2 regions of the Exiguobacterium sp. SH5S13 genome follow, and region 1 is predicted to be linked to the other one. Evidence: riboswitches for the same ligand, from Rfam matches in the RefSeq annotation. Region 1 holds a riboswitch; the other holds the start of a gene.
What was found. A riboswitch is a leader RNA that binds a small molecule or an ion and turns the genes downstream of it on or off. The one in region 1 is predicted to bind thiamine pyrophosphate.
Positions count from the first base shown of each region.

Region 2: another riboswitch for thiamine pyrophosphate. It lies ahead of thiT (energy-coupled thiamine transporter ThiT); the one in region 1 lies ahead of thiW (energy coupling factor transporter S component ThiW).

Region 1 covers NZ_SJUS01000008.1:64,829-68,239, forward strand. The annotation lists gene EVJ30_RS06405 (hypothetical protein) at 1-227, shown strand, start outside; gene EVJ30_RS06410 (aminoglycoside phosphotransferase family protein) at 228-1,196, opposite strand; gene EVJ30_RS06415 (hypothetical protein) at 1,241-1,561, shown strand; TPP riboswitch at 1,586-1,684, shown strand; gene thiW (energy coupling factor transporter S component ThiW) at 1,748-2,236, shown strand; gene EVJ30_RS06425 (GNAT family N-acetyltransferase) at 2,271-2,750, opposite strand; gene EVJ30_RS06430 (YcxB family protein) at 2,732-3,235, opposite strand; gene EVJ30_RS06435 (VOC family protein) at 3,329-3,411, shown strand, end outside.
Region 2 covers NZ_SJUS01000001.1:143,182-146,592, forward strand. The annotation lists gene rpmB (50S ribosomal protein L28) at 231-419, shown strand; gene EVJ30_RS00760 (thiamine diphosphokinase) at 477-1,064, opposite strand; gene thiT (energy-coupled thiamine transporter ThiT) at 1,064-1,636, opposite strand; TPP riboswitch at 1,711-1,810, opposite strand; gene rpe (ribulose-phosphate 3-epimerase) at 1,830-2,486, opposite strand; gene rsgA (ribosome small subunit-dependent GTPase A) at 2,488-3,372, opposite strand.

The DNA of each region.
Region 1 (3,411 bases):
AGCTCGACGAATGGGGAGTTCAAGTCGCACGCGACCCAATCGAGAACGTCATCATTGCCGGGAACGGCGTCAAGGAAGTGACGGCCGACTTGATCGTCTTTGAGATCGAAAACGGCTACGCTATCGTCTACGACCAAGACGGTGAGATTTTGAAAGCACCGGAGTCGATCGCCCAGCTGTTTTGGAACGAGACGGATTATGAAAACCTGCTCGAGAAGAACGAGTGATCACGTACCGCGACGTTTCAAGTCCCGATACTCGAGGAACAAGTTGAGCCATTGGGCCGGTTTATCGGCTGACTCGGACGGATCATACCGATAGTTGGTAACATATACATGCCACGACAGTGCCCGATACACGCAACCGAGCTCTTCAGCGATCAACAAATGGCGCCATAGCACGTCCCGAGGCGCCACACCTTCCCACTCAGCCAAGTAGACGGTACGCATCTTCTGAATCTGTTCATACCATGCGACTTCATCGTCTTCTGGCAACAAGTCGTAGAGCGCGTTCCAAAACACACGGACGCTGAAGAACGGATGGGTGACGGTCGCATCGCCCCAATCGAGAATACATAAGTCATCCGTCTGTTTGCGCCAAAAGATGTTGCCGCCATGTAAGTCGCCGTGCTCGAGACTCATCGGCACCCCAGTCGCGAGCTCGTCGCACATGGTGAGGAGTTTGTCTTGGAGCGCCAGCACCGCCTCTGCCTTATCTCGATCTAACCCCGTACATAACTCGGGTAAATACGTCCGTATCTCTTCTTTTAGACGAGCCGGACGCCGGTCCGGGATACCGTAGGCCAAAAGCGTATCCGTGTAATTCGCTTCTTTTCTCTGTAGTTTCGCATATTGACGCACAGCCGCTTCGTACCGACTGTGCTTGGGGTATTCACGAAGTGCATCCCCGCCGATGTCTCGCATAAGTAGCCAGTTGCGTGTCGCGGCAATGGCGATGACCTCCGGGACGAGTCCCGGATGCCGTTCGGCTAGATGCATCGACAGTTCAGCCTCGCCACCACTGATTGCTGTCACCGCCTTGGCGTAGTAACGGTCTGCTCCGTACTCTCCATACATCAAGTATGTCAAGTCGGTATCTTTCACAACCCGCCACGTCACGCCTGGCACATGGCCATCGAGCCAGTGCTCGAACTGTTCACGGTAAGACTCGTCACGCCATGGGATCGCATCCCTCACTGACCTCACTTCCTTTCACCACACTTCGTTTAGGAGGAAATAATATGGACGTTGTCTATTATTCATACCCGGTCGATGCGCTACTCTATATGTATTTAGGTGCGACGGCTGTCTTCAGCTTCATAATTGGTCTAGTCGTTCGCCGCGTGTCGAGGCGTCCAGATATCAGCTTTTGGACGACGATCGTGCTCAGCTTTGTCGGACTATGTCTTTCACTCGGCTGGTTCCGTAACGCCTCGGTCACCGTATTTATGGGTACACTCCCGTGGGTCATCAATCTCGTGTTTTCCCTGTTTTTATACGCCCTGTATAGCGGTATCATTTATTTCATCTTCCGACCGCGAAAAATTGAGGCAACAAAATAACGTTATGCTATACTCAAACCAATAAACGACCACTAGGGGAGCCTTCGGGCTGAGACGGCAACTGCCGGACCCTTCGAACCTGATCTGGCTCATACCAGCGTAGGGAAGTGGCTTGGATACGTCTGTCTGTCCACGCCACTTTTCCACTTGGAGAAGTGGCGTTTTCATTTTGAAAGGAGACACTACATGCGTATTCAACAACTCACTTGGATGGCGATGCTCATCGCCATCGCCATCATCGGCTCCCTGTTCATCTCCATCCCGACCGGTGTCGCCCGGGCCTATCCGGTGCAACATATGGTGAACGTCATCGCCGCCGTCACCGTCGGTCCGATTGGTGCCGTCCTCGTCGCGTTCGTGACCGGACTCGTCCGTGTCATGACCGGGACCGGGTCGTTGCTCGCCTTCCCAGGTGGTATGATCGGCGCCTTGCTTGCTGGACTATTTTACGTGCGGACGAACCGGGTCGCTTTCGCTGCGCTCGGTGAAGTCATCGGGACGGGTGTCATTGCCTCGCTCATCGCCGTCCCGTACGCGAAAATCTTAATGGGTTCTGAGTTTGGGGCGCTGTTCTTCTTCCCGGCCTTCCTCGCCTCGAGCGTGACCGGAGCCATCCTCGGCTGGATCGTCTTGGCGCGGGTCAAACAGTTGCGTCCACTCACGGTGAAGCGATAATTGAACAACAACCACCAAAACAGGGACGGCCGACTTAGGAAGGCTGTCCCTGCTTCACGTGATACACCCAAATCTCTTCCCCGTTCGCTTCATCAATCAAGCCACTGTCCTCAAATCCGCCCTTCGCATAAAACCGTTTCGCTGGTTCGTTCGTCGGATGGAGACTGAGGATGATGTCATCGACATCAAATCGCTCTTGCATCCACTCAATCGCAAGTTGCAAAAATGTTGACCCGATGCCTTTCCCTTGCTCATCCATATCAATCATAAAGCGGTCGAGCCAGACGTAACGCTCCACCTTGTTCTCGGCCCCGACCATCATGAAGCCGACCGGTTGATTGTCTCGACAGAGCGCGTAGCACGTCCACGCGTACTTGACGTCGACGTCCATCTCGCGGAGCGATTCCGCGTTCGTTTCGATAAAGCGGGCCTGACCAGGTGCGACGGTCAAGGCGACGACCGCATCCAAGTTCGTCTCATCAATCGGTTGAATCGTCAACGCATCGGTAGCCATCGTTGTACCTCCTCCATGTCCTGCCCGCGTTTCGGCAAGATGTAGGCGCTGACCGACGAGTTATACAAATACACATAATCGGCTTCCTCGACGACTTCCTTGATGCCGCTCCATGAGACTTTCGTCTCCCCGAACGCATTTTTGTCACGAAGACCGTCTTCATCCAGATCCATCGTATGCGGGCCGATCATGCCTTCATTGCTTCGTTCTTGAATCATCCGCTTCGTCTGTTTTCGGATATGCCGTTCAAAATACTTCGGATAATACAGGAACCAGATGAGGCTGATGACGCCATACACCCCAAATAGCCACCAGCTCGTATCTTGAAACAATGTCGCGAACGTCAAAGCGCCACCACCTAAAATGATGACGGGCCCAATGATGCGCTGCAGGAATAGCATCCTCTTTCCTATCTTTGAACGTCTAATATGACTTAAGTTGAAGTGAATGTAGTCTTCTTCCGTCAATTCGTATTGGATTTCCATATGTATCCCTCCTCGGTGTCGTATACGTCTTCGTTCAAGAAAAGTTCCGCTTCAGGCTCCTATTCGCTAAAATAAAAGCAAAGGAGTGACACGATGAAACAAATCCACCATCTCTGTATCCAAACGCCCGACTACGCGGCGTCGAAGCAATTTTATGAAACGCTCGGTTTTGAGCT
Region 2 (3,411 bases), on a different contig from region 1:
GAATGATTCCTACAGTATATTCTACAATAAGTACCTAGTTATTAAAAGGACATGCCCCTAAACTCGGTCAATTGTAACCGCAACCCTCATTCATTATTAAAATCCTCATCCGTAATGTCAAGTTTTTTTCTTGTCATCCGGTTATTTTCTAGTTGCATCGTGAAAAAACCCATGCTAATATAAACGAGTGTCTATTAGGACGAACCCACATAAAAAAGGAGGGGAAACGCATGGCACGTAAATGCTACGTAACAGGTAAGTCACCTAAGTCAGGTAACAACCGTTCGCACGCACTCAACAAGACAAAACGTACTTGGGGTGTAAACGTACAAAAAGTTCGCATTCTCGTTGACGGTAAACCTAAACGAGTTTGGGTTTCAGCTCGCGCTCTTAAATCAGGTCTCGTTGAACGCGTATAATTACCATACACGAACGAAATAAATCCCAGCGGCATGCGCCGATGGGATTTTTTTTGTTTATTTCTTTATATACATAATCAAGACGTTGCCGCTATGAACGAGCAAGTCCGCCTCTTCCGCCGACCACTCGTTTGAGATCGTCAGCGCCTCATGGCTGACGACGTCATGGTTCTCGAGCGGGTACTTGACGCCACGAATCGAGACCGAGGCCCGTTTCCAAGGTACGAGCGACAAGTAATGGTCAGGACGACGCGGGAGACGATAGTCCCCTTTTCCGACGAGGCGGACTTCTTGCCCGTCTGCGAACAACCGCATCTCGGGGTACGCCTCGAGCAGACCGACGTTGCTGAGCGTCATATCGAGTCTGCCTCCGAGTGCACCGTACACGTCGATCACGTCCGCCCCTTTCCCTCGTGCCGCCTCGAGAGCGATCTCAAGGTCGGTCACGTCTTTTTCAGACGGATAACGGACAGCTTCCTCCGGCACGGTGCCTGTGAACGAATCAAAGTCACCGACGAGCAGGTCCGGCTTCATCCCACGGTCGATCAGCGTATGATAGCCGCCGTCGACGCCGATGACGTAATCGGCGTTCCGAGGAAGCTCAGGGACCGCTTCCGGGCTCGCAGCCACAATCAAGACGCGCATTATCTGATGTCCCGTGTCGCGAGCGTCGCGAAGCGCGGCGCCGACGTGAACAAGATCACGATCACGACCGCCGAGACGAGGAACGACGGCAACATATACGTCAAGTTATAGCCGAGCGAGTACAAGACGACCGGTCCTTCCGCATACTCGGCGAAGAAGACGATGCCGGAGACGACGTGCGCAACATATCGGAGCGCCGAGCCGATCAACGCCCCGAGAATCAAATAGAACGTGAGCGTTTTCTTGGCGCCGTCTTTTGCCGACTGTTTGACTTGACCGGCGAAGATACCGGCGACTCCGACGAGGCCGTAGGCGACCGTGTAGTCGAGTAAAAACTGGACCGGTGTGAAGATATAGGCCCCAAATAACAGTTGTAGCGTCCCGACGAGCGCGCCTGTCGCGAGTCCGCCTCTCAATCCATGCCGATACGCCATCACGAGAATCGGCAGCATCGCCAGGCTGACTGCTCCGCCTTGCGGCAACCGATATGGGATGAGCATGTCAAAGATCAGTCCGAGCGAGGCGAACAGCGAGATTTCAATGAGCGCCTGTAGTTTTAAACGTTGTTTCATCTTATTCCCTCCTTGATATGAGTGAACGACAAAAAGCAGCATGACGTAAACGCCATGCTGCTATCGTGTAGCAACGTGCATTTTCGCCACATCCCTACGTCCGTGTGAACGGAACAGGTTCAAAGGGTTAGCTCATGCCTCTCAGCCACAGATGTGACACCCCTTGCGACAATATTTGTTGTTCTACAGACGATTATACACGAGACGCGTTGCGAATGCTATCGATTGCGTCTTTATAGCTCGGTTCGTTATAGATGGCCGAACCGGCAACGAGGACGTCAGCACCTGCGTCGATACAAAGTTTTGCCGTCGCAGGATTTACGCCGCCATCGATCTCGATTTCGAAGTCGAGACGACGCGCTTGGCGCATCTCGCTGAGCGCCGCGATCTTCGGGACGACCGCTTCGATGAACGCTTGGCCGCCAAAGCCAGGGTTCACGGTCATGAGCAACACCATATCGACATCACCGAGCACGTGCTCGATTGACGACAACGGTGTATGTGGGTTCAAGACGACACCACACTTAGCGCCGGCTCCTTTGATTTGTTGCAATACGCGATGCAAATGGTTTGTCGCCTCGACATGGACCGTGACGATATCGGCGCCTGCTTGAACGAAGTCCTCGACGAACCGTTCCGGCTGGTCGATCATCAAATGGACGTCTAATACCATGTCCGACTTGTCACGCAAACTTTTGAGTACCGGCAGTCCAATCGAGATGTTCGGCACGAACTGACCGTCCATGACGTCAAAATGGATGTAATCGGCCCCTGCTTCTTGGACCGCTTTGACCTCTGCCTCAAGGTTGGCAAAATCGGCCGACAGGATCGATGGTGCGATTTTAATCATGTTAGTACCTCCGTTGTCTATCTTTTAATTCCTCCATAAACGTAACATAGTTCGCATAGCGGGTGGAAGCGATTTCTCCGGCCTCGACCGCCGCTTTGACGGCACAACCTGGCTCGTTCAAATGGGCGCAACCACGGAATTTACAGTCATCGTGCCGCAAGACGAATTCAGGGAAACACCAACGCATCTCCTCGACTTCAAGTTCTTCCGGGAACTCAAGACTCGAGAATCCAGGTGTATCGGCGACGAACCCGTCCGCGAGTGTGATGAGCGTGACGTGACGCGTCGTATGCTTCCCGCGGCCAAGCGCTTTCGAAATCTTACCAGTCGCGAGTTCAAGCTCCGGTGCGACCGCGTTCAGCAACGAACTCTTCCCGACGCCGGTCTGTCCGGCGAATACGCTCGTCTTGTCTTTGAACGCACTGCGGATGAGCTCGATCCCAGCTCCGTCTTCGGTCGACGTCTCAATGACTTGATAGCCGATCGAACGGTATAGCGCTGCCGCCGCACTAATTTTTTCCTTTTCAGCTTCTAGCAACAAGTCCATCTTCGTCAACACGATGATCGGGTGAACTTGCTTCGATTCGATCAAAATGAGAAAGCGGTCAAGCAAATGAAACGAGAACGCCGGCTCTTTCACGGAAAAGAGCAGAAACGCCTGATCGATGTTGGCGATCGGCGGACGGACGAGATGGTTCGACCGCTCATCGACAGCCATGATGTAGCCGGTCCCGTCCCCTTGGTCTTGAATATCCACGTCGTCCCCGACGACGGGCGAAATGTTTCGGTTCCGGAAGTTTCCCCGGGCGCGACATCTGATTTCAACTTTCGTTTCGGTCATGACATCATAAAATCCACCTTGCAAGCGAATAATCGTTCCTTTCATCCTGTTTCCTCCTTAGAAAAGAGGTGACGCGCACGCCAC